3 regions of the Herbiconiux liangxiaofengii genome follow, and region 3 is predicted to be linked to each of the others. Evidence: predicted binding sites of a transcription regulator. Region 3 holds the regulator's gene; each other region holds the start of a gene.

Region 1 (4,908 bases), on a different contig from region 3:
GCCTTCTCGTCGCCGAACAACGACGCCGCGAGGGTCTTCGCCAGCTCGGTCTTGCCGACACCGGTCGGGCCGAGGAACAGGAACGAGCCGATCGGCCGGTTCGCGTCTCCCATGCCCGTGCGGTTGCGGCGAACGGCCTTGGCGACCACGGTCACCGCGTCGTCCTGCCCGATCACGTGCTCGTGCAGCTCGCCCTCGAGGGCGGCCAGACGCTCACGGTCGACATCGCCGATGCGCGAGACCGGGATGCCGGTCGCCCGCGAGATCACCGCGGAAATCTCGGCCTCGTCGACCACAGCATCCAGATCGATGCCACCGGATGCCCGCTCGGCAGCCACTCGGCGGTTGACCGAGGTGGCATCCGCGAGCTGGCGCTGGATGTCCTCGATCTCGTCGCGGATGCGCGACGCCTCCTCGTAGTGCTCGGCCGAGACGGCGGAGTTCTTCGCGGCCTCGAGCGACGCGAGGTCGGTGAGCAGCGACGCCGTGTCGACCACGGTGGGGATGCTGCCGAGCGACAGGCGCAGCCGCGCCCCGGCCTGGTCGATCAGGTCGATGGCCTTGTCGGGCAGGAAGCGGTCGCTCACGTAGCGGGCCGAGAGCTCGACGGCCGCAGAGAGCGCGGCGTCGGTGTACGAGACACCGTGGTGCTCCTCATAGGCGGGGCGGAGGCCCTGCAGGATGAGCACCGAGTCGGAGATCGAGGGCTCGCCCACGGTCACCGGAGAGAAGCGGCGCTCCAGCGCCGGGTCCTTCTCGATGCCGCGGTACTCCTTGAGCGTGGTGGCGCCCAGCAGGTGCAGGTCGCCGCGCGCGAGCCGGGGCTTCAGGATGTTTCCGGCATCCATTCCGCCCTCGCCCGAGCCGCCCGCACCGACCACGGTGTGGATCTCGTCGATGAACACGATGATCTCGTTCTTGTGGGCCGAGATCTCGTCCATCAGCGTGGTGAGGCGCTCCTCGAAGTCGCCGCGGAACTTGGTGCCCGCCAGCATCGCCGGCAGGTCCAGGGCCACCACGCGCTTGTCGCGCAGCTGCTCGGGCACGCCGCCGTCGACGATCGCCTGCGCGATGCCGTCGACGATCGCCGTCTTGCCCACGCCGGCCTCACCGATCAGCACGGGGTTGTTCTTGGTGCGGCGCGAAAGGATCTCGATGGTCTGCTCGATCTCGTCGAGCCGGCCGATCACCGGGTCGAGCTCGCCGTTGCGGGCGAGCTCGGTGAGGTCGGTGCCGAACTTGTCGAGGGTCGGGGTGTCGGACTCGCTCGCCTGGCCGGGGTCGCCGGCCGTCGGCTGCGCATCCGTCGCCTGGCTGCCGCCGAGGTTCTGGCGCATGCCGTCCTGCAGGGCGTCGGGGGTGACGCCCGCCTGGGCGAGCACCTGGCCGGCGGGGGAGTCCTGGTTGATCACGAGGGCGAAGAACAGGTGCTCGGGGTCGATGTAGGTCGAGCCGGATGCGCGGGCCACCTGGTAGGCGTGGAAGAGGGCGCGCTGGGCCGACTGGGTGAGTGCGGGCGCGGTGACGCGATCGCTGCTCGCGGCGGGGAGACGGAGCTCGGCGGCGCGGGCGATGGCGCCCGGGTCGGCTCCGACGTTGCGGATGGCGTCGGCGGCGGGCTGCTGCGGTGCGATGGTGCGCAGGATGTGCAGTGCGTCGAGTTCGCGGTGGCCGTGCTCGACGGCGTAGCTGCCGGCCTCGGAGAGGAGCTCCTGGGTGCGGCGGCTGATCAGCTTGCTGAGATCGATGGAACGGCCGGCGCGCGCGGAGCGCTCGCCCTCGAGGTAGCGTGCGAGAAACTCGTCGAACGAGCTGCTGCCGCCCTCGGTGGAACCGTCTGAGGGAGTGAAGTTCTCGGGCACGAAACCTCCTGGTTTGAAACTTGAGTGCCTTACGCTCAAGTTCAACGCCGAGGGGGCGTGGTTATTCCCACCCCGTCGAGTTGCGAGGGGAAGGGCGCGAGCGGTCAGGCGGACGCGGCCAGCAACTTCTCGCGCACCTCGCGGCGGAGCACCTTGCCGATGAGCGAGCGCGGCAGGTCGTCGACGGCCACGATGCGCTTGGGCACCTTGTAGGCGGCGAGGCGCGTGCGGCAGAAGTCACGCAGGCCCTCGGCGTCGAGCGAGGCGCCCTCGCGCAGCACCACGGCGGCGGCCACGTCTTCACCGCCGCTCGCGCGGGGGAGGGCGACCACGGCGGCGGCTGCGACATCCGGATGCGACTGCAGCGCGTCTTCGACCTCGGTAGGCGACACGTTGAAGCCGCCGGTGATGATGAGCTCCTTCAGCCGGTCGACGATGGTGACGAAGCCGTCGGGCGACACGGTGGCGATGTCGCCGCTGCGCAGCCACCCGCCCGGCAGCAGCGTGGCCGCCGTGTCGCCGGGCCGGCCCCAGTAGCCCTGGAACACCTGCGGGCCGCGGATGAGCAGCTCGCCGGGCTCGCCGAACGGCCGGTCGACGCTCGGGTCGGCCGGGTCGACGACGCGGATCTCGGTGCTCGGGAACGGCACGCCCACGGTGCCGGGTCGGCGGCTCGGCCCGATCGGGTTGCCGAGCGCGATGGGGGAGGCCTCGGTCATGCCGTAGCCCTCCACGAGCAGGCCGCCGGTGGCCTCCTCCCAGCGGCTCACGGTGGCGACCGGCAGGCTCATGGCGCCCGAGATGGCGAACCGCACGGTGGAGAGATCGATCGTGCCGCGCGAGGCGGCGCGGGCCAGCTGGTCGTAGATGGGGGGCACGGCGGGCAGGAAGGTGGGTGGGCTGGTGCGGGCCGCATCCGTCACCAGGCCCAGGTCGAACTTGGGGAACAGCACGAGCTTGGCGCCGATCTTCATGGCGAAGGTGAGGCAGAGCGTCATGCCGTAGGCGTGGAAGAGCGGCAGCACGCCGTAGAACGTCTCCTCGCCCCGGCGGAGCCCCGGCACCCAGGCCACGCCCTGGAGCGCGTTGGCCATCAGGTTGGCGTGCGAGAGGATGGCACCCTTCGGCGTGCCGGTGGTGCCGCTGGTGTACTGCAGCAGGGCGGTGTCGCCGAGGGCGGGGCGCGGCACCTTGCGCGAGATGCGGCGGTGATCGAGCAGCTTCTGCCAGGTGAGCGGATGCGCGGCCCGGGGCTTCTCGGTGAGCTGGGCCCGCGAGGTGCGCGCCTTCTTCACCGGCAGCCGGAGGGCCAGGCGCTTCGCGAGCGGGAGGGCCTCGGTGATGTCGACGCTCACGATGTGCTCGAGCGTGAGGTCGTCGGGGAAGCCGGCGAGGGTGTCGAAGGTCTTGTCCCACACGATGGCCACGCGGGCGCCGTGGTCTTCGAACTGGTGGCGAAGCTCACGGGCCGTGTAGAGGGGGTTGTGCTCGATCACGATGGCGCCTAGCCGCAGGGCGGCGTAGAACGCCACCACGTGCTGGGGGCAGTTGGGCAGCACGATCGCGACGCGGTCGCCCTTCGTCACGCCGAGTCGGCGCAAGCCCTCGGCGGCACGGTCGATCTCTTCGCCGAGCTCGCGATAGGTGGTCTGGGCGCCGAAGAACTCCAGGGCGGGCTTGCGGCCGAAGTCGCGGACGCTCTGCTCGATCATCTCGGGGAGGGTCTGGCTCGGCGTCTCGATCTCGGCCGGCACGTCGGCGGCGTACGAAGGGAGCCAGGGCTTCGAGGCGTAGGGGTCGTGCGGGGTCTCGGCGGGGCTCGGGTGCGTCATGACTCCATCCTGCCGCGAGCCGGCTGGTGGGGCACCGGGGCCCGCCCACCCGACAAACCTTCTACAGGTGTCGCCCTGGCCGCTAAGGTGTGGTCATGACAGGTCGTCACCTCGCCGCCGCCGGGTCTGCCCTCGTGGCCGGATGTCTGCTGACCGCGCTCGCCGGATGCGTGGCTGCGGCAGGGCCCGACGGGGAAGCGGCGGCACCTTCCGCGCCGGCGACGTCTTCACCCGGCCCCCGGCCGACCTCGGCCGGCTCATCCGGTTCTTACTCCCTCGACGGTGCCGGCCCCGACACCCCGGAGTGCCAGCCCGCGTCGGCTGCGGTCATGGCCGCGGTGAACGCCACCATCAGCAATCCGCTGCCCGGCGGCGCGAACGCCGTCGACGCCCTGCTGGCGACTCCCGACCCGGAGCACGCCGTGTGGCTGCTCGCGGGAACCATCCCGTCGACCTCGACCGCGGGAGGGTACGTGGTCGCCTGGGCCACGACCACCGATCCCACGACCGAGACCTTCGACGGCGTCCTCCGCTCCGTCGGCGGAACCACGTCGACGGTGTCCTCCGCCACCGGACTGCAGTTCCCCGACTGGGGACAGCCCGGCGGATTCCCTCCGGCGGTGCTGGAGTGCATGGCGTTGCTCCCCGACAGCACGGGTCGCTGAGGGCGCTGCACGACCTCGTCGAGCTGCACGGTGAAGGGGGCCGCCGCGCGACGCTCGCCACCCGCAATGTGAAGGATCTCCAGGGTCTGCGCATCGACGTGATCGATCCCTGACGCTCCTGAGCTCCCATCGGCGTCACGACCCCGACTCTCAGCGGGGTCGATCGTCGTGCCGGCCGCGCAGACCTGCATCTGTGATGCCGTGTTCCCGCGCCTGTGTTAAGGCCTTGTTACATCTCGCCCCGTCGTGAATAATTCGTAGGGTCGCGTCATATGATGACATTCGCATCTACATGGTGAGAATAACGGCGCACATGACCTGGGTACGGATGAGGGGTTCAGTATGACTGACGGTTCGGTCGACATCGACTTCCAGCAGGCCCTGTCCGAGCTCGTGCCGCAGATCGACGCCACCGTCGACTTCGTCAACGAGCATCCCGAGCTCGCCCACCACGAGACCGAGTGCGCCGCCCACCTCGTGGCCCGGCTCCGCGACGCCGGGTACGACGTGGTGGAGGGCATCGCCGAGATGCCCACCGCCTTCCGCGCC
Region 2 (4,908 bases), on a different contig from region 3:
TCACCAGGTTGTGCGAGAGCGTCACCCGGCGGTCGAGCTGCTGCAGGATGGGCAGGACGACCTGACGGAGGCCGGGCAGAAGCGGCCGGCCGCGCCTGGCCTGCACCGCGGCGATGCCGCCATCCGTGCTGCCGCCGTCGGCGGGGTCGCCCGTGACGCGCACGAGGGTGCGTCCGTTCGGCGTGGTGCGCCGGATGAAGCGTGCCAGCTGCTTCGGGATGCCCCACAGCTCGCGCCCGCCCCGCAGCGACACGGGGCTGTCCACCCAGATCTGCGGAATGGTGACCCGCAGGCCACCGCGCCCGAGGCTGGGCACGGCCACGAGCAGCTCGTCGTACTCCAACGCTCCGCCCGGTACGTACTGCACGGCCGCGACGCCCACGATCACGCGCGACCCCAGGCGGAGCGCTCGACGCCCCTGCGGCAGCACGAGACCCCGGGGCAGGTCGTCGGCGGGCACGGCGAACACCGACACCAGCAGCGACCCGCCGAGGTACCACGGCTCAGGCGGATAGCCGCTCGGCCCGGTCACGAGGGGAGTCCCCGGCGGGCGGGAACGGAGGTGCGAGAGTGGGCCATGCCACAACGGTAGGCCCCCGACCGCGACCGGCGCGAGCCCGGATCGGACTCGGTCAGGCCGCGTTCGAGTGCACGAGCAACCACAGGAACGAGCCGAAGGAGACAAGCCCCAGGCCCGCGCCGAGAATGGAGACGATCAGGCTGAACCCGGCCCACGGTGCTCCGGGTTCCCGGCTCATCCGGATGCCCTGGGCCGCGAACAGGAGCGGCACGAAGCAGGCGAGCACCGAGAACGTCCAGCCCCCGCCGTCGCGTGCCGTCGAGGCGACCGCCCAGATGCTGAAGGCGGCGATCGCAACGCTCAGGATGGCGCACGTCCGAGCCGATATGGCCTGGTTCTTCTCTGTCACGGCACCACTGTAGCGATCATCGGCAGTCGGCTTCCGCACACGGCGACGGCCCGGGCGACGAGTGCTCGTCGACGCCCGGGCCGCGGTGATTGCGAGTCGATCGGTGGTCGGGTCGCTTCGCTGCCGAAGCGCCCCACCGAGCCGTCAGCTGGTGAGGGTCTTCTGCTCGTCGGCCGCTGCGGACTGGCTCTGCACCTGGATCTTGCGGGGCTTGGCCTTCTCGCTCACCGGGATGATCACGCTGAGCACGCCGTTGTCGTACGAGGCCGAGATGCCCGCCGTGTCGACGCCCTCACCGATGCTGAACTGGCGCAGGTAACTGCCGGCGGGCCGCTCCTGCACCAGCCACTTGCCCCCGTCGGCCGATCCCGCCGTACGCTGAGCCCGGATGGTGAGCAGCTGGCCGTCGACATCGACGTCGACAGACCCCGGGTCGATGCCCGGGAGGTCGGCGTTCAGCACGTACCGATCGCGGTCGCGGTACAGATCCACGGGCATCACCCGGGGCCCGGGTCGCGACTGCAGCAGGCCGGAAGCCAGTCGGTCCAGCTCGCTGAAAGGATCAAAAGACATCGCCATAATGAATCAATCTCCTTCCGATTCGAAGATCTGAGCGGGTGTCGCTCAACTACCGATAATTTAGCACTCTCGTCGGTAGAGTGCTAAGTCGGAAAGCCTCAAAATCAGCTGGAAATCGCGGATGTCGCGGTGCCCACCGCACTCAGGCGGCCAGATTGAACGTGGTCGAGAATCGCCCCAGAAGCGTCTCCTGCCCGTTCAGCACCTCGACCTCACCGGCCTTGATCGCTCGTTCGGCCTCCCGCTCTCCCGAGAGCAGACGGCGGAGCCCCGCCGCGCCGTCGACGGCGAACGCGAGGTCGACCGCGCCGAACCCGCGCGACACGTCGAGGCGCGATCCATCGACGCGGATGAGCAGCTCGGTCTCTCCCGACCGCGCCCCATAAGCGGTGGCCGGCAGCGCGAGCGCCACGTCGCGGCGGAAGGCGGCCCGCAAGTCCATCGTGAACGAGTCGGGCGTGATCACCTGGTCTTCCCGTGGTTCGCCGAGCGCCCGGAACCCCCAGGCGCCCAGCGCGAGCACCACCGGTTCGAGCTCCCGACCGTACGGTGTGAGCTCGTACACGATCACCCGCGAGCGCGGCGCCCGCCGGATGACGCCGGCCGCCTGCAGCTCCTTCAGGCGCGCGGCCAGGATGTTGCTCGGAATGCGGGGGAGCCCCGCGGCGAGCTCGCCGTAGCGCCGCGGCCCCACCAGCAGGTCGCGCACGATCAGCAGCGCCCACCGCTCGCCGACGAGCTCCATCGCCCGGGTGATGCCCGAGTACTGTCCGTAGTCGCGTGCGGCCATGGCCCTCAGGCCTGCTGATCCGCGAAGGCCTCCGGCCCCTTCTCGGCGGCCACCGGATCCATCCAGCCGAACTCGAGCAGGTTGCCGTCGGGGTCGGCGAGCTGCCGCTGGTACATGAAGCCGTAGTCGGATGCGGGCTGGCCCTGGGAACCGCCGGCCGCGAGACCGGCCTCCACCCGCGCATCCACGTCGGCCCGGCTGTCGACGAACAGTGCGGTCGACACCGACGGGTTCACCGCTGGGTCGCCGATGGGGAGTTCGGTGAAGGTCTGGAAGTAGTCGCGCACGAGGATCATGAAGTAGCTGTGCTCGGGTTCCACCACGATGCAGGCGGCGTTGTGGTCGGAGAAGAGTGGATTCACGGTGAAGCCGATCGCCGTGTAGAACGCCTTGGCGCGCTCCAGGTCGGTCACCGGCAGGTTGACGAACATCTGGGTCATCGTGACTCCTTCTCGACGCGGATCGTCCGCATCCGGACGCCCCGATACTTGCAAAAAACAAGTGCCCCGTCAACCCTTTCCCCCGAGGCGGGGGCGTAGACCGTCGACGACCCGCCGCCTAGAGTGACTGCATGACCACGCCCGGGCCTCGCTCGAGGTCGACATCCCTCGCCCTGGTGCGGCGGGTGCTGGCCGGTGTCGTCGCCGCGGCCGCGGGAGTGGTGTTCGTGTTCTCGGCGTGGATGGCGCTGAGCAGCCGTTTCGCGCCGGCCGCGACCGACCTGCACGGCTACGGCCTCGTCTTCGGCACCGTGCTGGCGCTCGTGGCAGCCTTCGTGGTGGCGATCGTGCTGCCGGTGGTGTTCCCGGCCGGGCGCCGGGCCACGGCCGGCACGGTGAGTATGGCGGCGTTCGGACTCGTGTTCATCGGGCTGATCGCCGCTCTGGTGACGGCGTGAGCCGAGACGGGTCCGGCGTCAGCCGAGACGGGTCCGGCGAGAGAAAGGATGATCGATGAGGCTCCAGACGATCAGCATCTTCGTCGACGACCAGCAGCGCGCCGTCGACTTCTACACCTCGCGTCTCGGCTTCGTGGTGGCGTCCGACGTTCCGCTCGGGGAGTTCCGCTGGCTCACCGTGGTCGACCCGGCCCGGCCCGACGGCACCCAGATCTCCCTCGAGCCGAAGTCCCACCCGGCGGTCGCCCCGTTCACCGGGGCGCTGGTGGCCGACGGCATCCCGTTCTGCATGCTGGGCGTCGACGACGTGCAGGCCGAGTACGAGCGCTTGGTGGCGCTGGGGGAGACCTTCACCCTGCCGCCGACGGCGATGGGGCCGGTGATCGTCGCGGTGCTCGACGACACCTGCGGCAACCTCCTCCAGCTCGCCCAGTTCGTCTGATCGCCCGGCCGGCCGGCTGTCGCTGAATAGACTCGGGCGGTGCCCCCGCTCGCCCGCCGACTGCTGCTCAGCCCGTGGGTCTGGGCCGTCGTCGCACTCGGAGCAGCCGTCGTCACCGGCGGCCGGTCGGGCCCCGCGGTCGATCTCGTGCCCTTCCTGTTCTCCCTCCTGGGCGGGTGGTTCGCAGCGATCGGCTTCGTCGGCGTCACGCTCCGGATGCGCCGGCCTCAGGCCGGCGTCGCCACCCATGTCGTCGGCGCCGTCGTGGCCGCGCTCCTCCTGTGGGCCCTGGTGTCACAGGCTCCGGCGGTTGCGCGCGAGCTCGCCGGATTCCCTCGTTCCGCCCTCCTCGTCGCCCAGTTCGCCGTGCTCCCCGCTGCCGCCTGGGTGTGGATCGCCCTCCTCGGCCGCGTCGTGTCGGCCATCAGGCCCCGTGCATCGGCGGCCCCGCTCGCCCCGCCCGCGTGGGAGCACGAGGGCGGCGCATCCGTTCTGCGCTTCCCGGCGGTGCGACTCCGGATGCGGGTGCTCCGTCTCCTGGTCGCGATGGCGATCGTCGTGGTCGGCGCCGCGGTGGTGCTGCTGCTCGTGTCGACGGGCGACCTGGCCGAGCGGCTGGGGCCGCGCATCCTGATCGCCGTGATCGGCGTGCTGCTGGTGCTGCCCGTCCACCTCGCGCTGAGAGCGCTGCTGCGGCGTCGCACGGTCACCTGCACGGTGTCGTTCGGGGCTCGCCGGGTGGTCGTGGACGCCGGCGGCACGCGACTCGACGTGCCCCTGGCGCGGATCGACCGGCTGCATTGGCGCACGGACGGCCAGTCGTCGCGGCTCGAGCTGCACGCCGGCACCGATCGCATCTCCCTGATCGCGGGCCTCGCCCGAGCGCCCCGCGCAACCGCGCCCGGCCTGCCGGCACTCCCGCGCCGCGTGCGGGCCGCCCTCGCCGACGCGGGCCTCACCGAAAGCGCCTCCGCTCCCGGCACCCTCGCCTTCCGCCGCCCGGATCCGTCGTAGGGCTCGCATCCGTGCCGCAGCGTCACCGCGAACCGACGTCGCTGCGATGGCCGAGCGTCACCACCACAACCATCAGCACGTCGTCGTCGAAGGCTGCGACCTCGTCGAAGTTATGCAGAACTATTGTGCATAGATTCTGTGCATGAGAGGGTGGGGGCGTGACGGAGAACGAGCAGCAGTACACCGGGATGCGCCTGGACGAGCGAGCCGTGCGCGTGCTGGCGCATCCGCTCAGGTCGCGGCTGCTCAGCCGGCT
Region 3 (4,908 bases):
CCACAACGGTCACCCGTCCGACCCCGAGTCGGCCGACGCCGAGGTTCGTCAGCCTGCGGAGGAGGGGGCGGCCGCCGAGGGCGGCGCCCCCGACCCCACGTTCATCCAGGCTGAGGGACCGGACATCGAGACCTCGCTCTCCGACGCGGATCTCTCGTTCCTCTCGGGGCAGAGCTCGTCCGACGAGCTCGCTGCCGAGCGGCTCGCCGACCTGCAGCGCGTGACGGCGGAGTACGCCAACTACCGCAAGCGCACCGAGGCCAACCGCGAGGTGGAGAAGGAGCGCGCCGTCGGCGACGTGGTGAAGCATCTCATCCCGGTGCTCGACGACCTCGACCGTGCGGCCAAGCACGGCGACCTGGAGGAGGGTGGCCCGTTCACGGCCATCGCCACCAAGCTGCGCACCAGCGTGGAGCGCGTGGGGCTGAAGCCCTTCGCCGCCGCCGGCGAGGAGTTCGACCCTCAGATCCACGAGGCGATCTTCCAGCAGCCCACCGACGACGTCACCGTTGCCACGATCGCCGACGTGGTCGAGTCGGGGTACTACCTCGGCTCCACGCTGCTGCGCGCCGCCAAGGTCGTGGTGGCGGTGCCGAATGGCTAGCCAGGACTGGTTCGACAAGGATTTCTACAAGACGCTCGGGGTCTCGAAGGAGATCTCCGACGCCGACCTGAAGAAGGCCTATCGCAAGCTCGCGCGGCAGTACCACCCCGATTCGAACCAGGGTGATGCGGCGGCCGAGGCCCGGTTCAAGGAGATCAGCGAGGCCTACTCGGTGCTCTCCGACGCCGAGCAGCGCAAGGAGTACGACCAGATCCGCGCCATGGGTTCCGGCGCCCGCTTCACGGCGGGCGGCGGGGGCCAGGCCGGCGGCTTCGAAGACGTCTTCGGTGGCATGTTCGGCGGCGGTGGCGGTGGCGGTGCCCGCGGGCAGAGCTACAGCTACCAGCAGGCGCCGGGCGGCTTCGACGACATCCTCGGTGGCATGTTCGGGCGCGGCGGCGGCCGGGCCGGCTTCGGCGGTGCGTACGGTCCCACCCGGGGCCGCGACGTCACCGCCCGCACCACCATCGACTTCGTCACCGCCGTGAAAGGCGACACCATCAAGCTGCAGACAGCGGATGGCAAGCCGATCACGGTGAAGATCCCGGCGGGCGTGGCCGATCAGCAGAAGATCAAGCTGCGCGGCAAGGGCGAGCCCTCGCCCGACGGCGGCGAACCCGGCGACATCGTTCTCACGGTGTCGGTGCGCAAGCATCCGGTGTTCGAGCGCGACGGGCTGAACCTCAGGGTGAACGTGCCGGTCACGTTCGTCGAGGCGACGCTCGGGGCCACCATCGAGGTGCCGACGCTCGGCGGCTCACCCGTGAAGCTCAAGGTCGCGGCGGGAACTCCGTCGGGCCGGGTGCTGCGGGTGAAGGGCCGCGGGGTGGAGACCTCGAAGGGCACGGGCGACCTGCTCGCCGTGGTTCAGGTGGCGGTGCCCTCGCACCTGTCGCCCGCTCAGCGCGAGGCGCTCGAGGCGTTCCGCGCGGTCGAACCGCCCGAGAACCCGCGACTGGAACTGCTCGAGAAGGCTCGCGAGTAGATCCCCCACCCCCGCGACTCGTCCCGAATCGGGCCGCGACACGGCGTGTCGCACCGATTCGGGACGAGTCACGGGGGCTAATTCGTACGTGACCAGTGAGAGGGGAACAGGATGGACGAGGTCGACGAGAACTCGCCGCTGTTCGCCATCGCGGTCGCGGCCGAGCTCGCGGGCATGCACCCGCAGACGCTTCGCCAGTACGACCGCATCGGGCTCGTGAGCCCCACCCGCACGGCGGGCAAGTCGCGGCGCTACTCGATGCGCGACGTGGTGCAGCTGCGCGAGGTGGCCCGGCTGTCGTCGGAGGGGGTCTCCCTCGAGGGCATCGCGCGCATCCTGCAGCTCGAGAACCAGGTGGCCGCCCTCACCGACCGCGTGCGCGAGCTCGAGGGCGCCCTCGCCGACGAGCTGCTCAACCGGCCCGGCCGCCGCGTGTTCGCCGCCGGGGTGGCGGGCGAGGTCATCTCGCTCAAGCACGGCACGCGCACGCAGCGCCGCACGGAGCTCGTGGTCTGGCGCCCCGAACTCGGCCCCGCCGGCGACCGCTGACGATTACTCATTGACCCCCGGGCCGGATGGCCGGAGGGTGGAGGGATGACGAGATCATCCGGGCCGGCACGGTCGGTGAGCCGCGCGCAGGCGGGAGCCGGCGCCCTGGCGGGGCTGGTGCAGGGCATCGGCCTGGCCGCGCTGGTGGTGGCGTTCGCCTGGTACCTGCTCGGCGGGTGGGCCCCGTCGCAGCAGACCCCGTCGCAGCAGACCCTGGGCGGATGGCTCCTGGTGGCGGTCTCGGTGCTCGTGCTGGCGGGAGCGTGGTTCGCGGGCGTCGCGGTGCTGCGGCGTCGAGGGATGCAGCGGGCCCGGAGCATCGTGTCGTGGTCGCTTGCCCTGTCGAGTGTCGCGGTGACGGTGCTGGCGTTGCTCGCCGGGTGGGTGGCGATCGTGATCGGGCTCTTCTCGGCCCTCGTGCTGTGGACCGGGGAGTACGCGGAGACGGTCGCCGTCACAGCCGTGGTGATCGTGGCTGCACTGGCGTTGCTCGTCGGCACGGCGACCTGCTCGCTGTTCACGGTCGCGTTCGCGAACCGGCTGCCGACGGAGTCCGGCCCGGCCGGGCCTCCGGCGCCGCCGTCGGATGCACCGCGACTGTGAGGGTGGGGCGCAGCGCGTAACGTTGGGGGGTGCCTGAGTTCTCGTTCGACGCCCTCCGCCGCTACCCCGACGTCGAGGCCGACAACCTGTTCGCAGCCGACGCCAGCGATCGCCTCATCCTCGACGAGGCACTCGGCGCACTCGAGGCGGTGCGCGGGCTCGACGGGCCCGATGCCGCCGGCCGCGGCCGCGTCGTGGTGATCGGCGACGGCTACGGGGCCCTCACCCTGGGCGCCGCAGCCGTGCTCGATCTGCACGGCATCCGGGTGCACCAGGATTCGCGGGCCGGCGAGCTCGCCCTGGCCGAGAATGCCCGGCGCGCATCCGACATCGACCTCACCGGCCGCTTCGTCAACCTGCCGTTGGGCCGCGAACTGCTCGAGGGTGCGCGGGTCGTGCTGCTCCAGCTGCCCCGCTCGCTCGCCGAGCTCGACGACGTCACCCGGGCCATCGCCGCCTACGCCGACCCCGAGGTGGTGGTGTTCGCCGGCGGCCGGGTGAAGCACATGACCCCCGGCATGAACGACGTGCTCGCCGAGTCGTTCGACCGCGTCACCGCCACCCTCGCGAGGCAGAAGTCGCGTGTGCTGGTGGCGACGATGCCTCGGGAGGGCGTGACGCCGGCGCCGGTGCGCAGGGAGTTCCACGCCGAGCCCGAGCCGGGCCTCGAGGTCTGCGCCACCGGGGGAGCGTTCGCGGGCACGAAGATCGACATCGGCACGCGATTCCTGCTCGGCAGCCTCGACGCCATGAAACCGGATGCCCGCACCGCCGTCGACCTCGGCTGTGGAACGGGCGTGCTGAGCGCGTACCTCGCCCGGGCGCGCCCCGACCTGCGGGTGATCGCCACCGACCAGTCGGCCGCGGCCGTGGAATCGGCGCGGCAGACCATGGAGGTCAACGGCATCCGGAACGTGGAGGTGGTGCAGGACGACGCGCTCGCCGGGTTCGACGACGGAAGTGCCGAACTGGTGCTGCTGAACCCCCCGTTCCACCAGGGTTCGACCGTGCACGCCGGCATCGCGCTGAAGTTGTTCCAGGCCGCGGGCCGGGTGTTGGCGCCGGGTGGCGAGCTCTGGACGGTGTTCAACTCGCACCTCGCCTACCGTGCCGCGTTGCAGCGGGCCGTGGGAGTTACGCGTCAGGTCGACCGCAACGCCAAGTTCACGGTGATGGTCTCCACCAAGCGTTGAGTGCGGGCCGGCACGGCCGCGCCCGAGCGGGTCAGGCCGGTTCTGTTCGGCGGATCAGGCCGGTTCGGCGATGCGGAAGCCGAGCACCGCGCGCCGGCGGCGCACCAGCATCTCGCTGCCCACCAGCACCGCGGCGGCACCGATCAGGGCCACGCCGATCACGATCACCGGGATGCGCGTGTCCGTCTCGAGCCGCGGGATGAGGTCGAGCGGCTCGGCCAGCCCGATCAGCATGAAGAACACGGTGGAGTAGACCACGGTGCGGATGCTCCAGAGCTTCTCGGCACCGTTCAGCGCGAGCAGGGTGAGCAGCCACAGGCCGTACCAGGGGTGCACCACGGGCGACGCGAGCACGACGGCCGCGAACACGCCGAGCAGCAGGCGCAGCGGATCGAGCTGGCGCCGGGCGATCACGAGGTAGGCCGCAAGGGCGCAGCCGGCCGCGAGCAGGGCGGTCTTCACCAGCTGCTGCGCCAGCTCGCCGTCGAGACCGACGCCCGAGAACAGGCCGCCGACACTGATTCCCAGCACGCTGGCCGGCGCGTACCACGACGAGATCGAGACGGGGGTGGCGAGGGCGGCGATCCAGCCCATGCCGATGCCCAGACTCCAGCCCACGAGGGCGAGCGAACCCAGCGCGATGCCGGCCACGGCGGCCCAGCGGCGGATGATCGCGCCCCAGCCGGCGGCAGACCCCGCCCAGATGAGCCCGATGATGGGCAGGGCCAACAGAGCGATGGGCTTTATGCCGATGGCGACGGCGATGAACACGGTGCCCAGGATGGGCCGGTCTTTCAGCGCGTAGTACACGCCGCCCACGATGAAGGCGAGCATGATCGAGTCGTTGTGACCGGCGGCCACGAAGTTCATGATGACGAGCGGGCTGGCGGCCACGATCCAGAGCACGCCCGCCTCGTTCAGGCCCCGCAGCCGGGCGATGCGCCAGGCGTAGTAGGCGAGCATGGCCAGCCCCG

Evidence for each region. Region 3 encodes HspR, which represses chaperone genes until heat shock. Its sites were predicted from a motif close to AAGTTGAGTCNNNNNGACTCAACTT; they were not measured.
Region 1: the regulator HspR is predicted to act here: its motif matches at 1,880-1,904, upstream of ACEXOR_RS14910 (ATP-dependent Clp protease ATP-binding subunit).
Region 2: the regulator HspR is predicted to act here: its motif matches at 1,536-1,560, upstream of ACEXOR_RS11845 (Hsp20/alpha crystallin family protein).

Annotation. Positions count from the first base shown of each region.
Region 1 is NZ_JBHFHD010000014.1:92,187-97,094, forward strand. It holds gene ACEXOR_RS14910 (ATP-dependent Clp protease ATP-binding subunit) at 1-1,862, opposite strand, end outside; gene ACEXOR_RS14915 (long-chain-fatty-acid--CoA ligase) at 1,967-3,694, opposite strand; gene ACEXOR_RS14920 (hypothetical protein) at 3,790-4,359, shown strand; gene ACEXOR_RS14925 (M20/M25/M40 family metallo-hydrolase) at 4,702-4,908, shown strand, end outside.
Region 2 is NZ_JBHFHD010000010.1:261,501-266,408, forward strand. It holds gene ACEXOR_RS11835 (acetoacetate decarboxylase family protein) at 1-532, opposite strand, end outside; gene ACEXOR_RS11840 (hypothetical protein) at 633-929, opposite strand; gene ACEXOR_RS11845 (Hsp20/alpha crystallin family protein) at 1,074-1,508, opposite strand; gene ACEXOR_RS11850 (winged helix-turn-helix transcriptional regulator) at 1,651-2,298, opposite strand; gene ACEXOR_RS11855 (VOC family protein) at 2,304-2,738, opposite strand; gene ACEXOR_RS11860 (hypothetical protein) at 2,870-3,196, shown strand; gene ACEXOR_RS11865 (VOC family protein) at 3,252-3,638, shown strand; gene ACEXOR_RS11870 (hypothetical protein) at 3,678-4,652, shown strand; gene ACEXOR_RS11875 (ArsR/SmtB family transcription factor) at 4,811-4,908, shown strand, end outside.
Region 3 is NZ_JBHFHD010000015.1:145,243-150,150, forward strand. It holds gene ACEXOR_RS16090 (nucleotide exchange factor GrpE) at 1-604, shown strand, start outside; gene ACEXOR_RS16095 (DnaJ C-terminal domain-containing protein) at 597-1,589, shown strand; gene ACEXOR_RS16100 (heat shock protein transcriptional repressor HspR) at 1,701-2,138, shown strand; gene ACEXOR_RS16105 (hypothetical protein) at 2,184-2,741, shown strand; gene ACEXOR_RS16110 (class I SAM-dependent methyltransferase) at 2,771-3,934, shown strand; gene mptB (polyprenol phosphomannose-dependent alpha 1,6 mannosyltransferase MptB) at 3,989-4,908, opposite strand, start outside.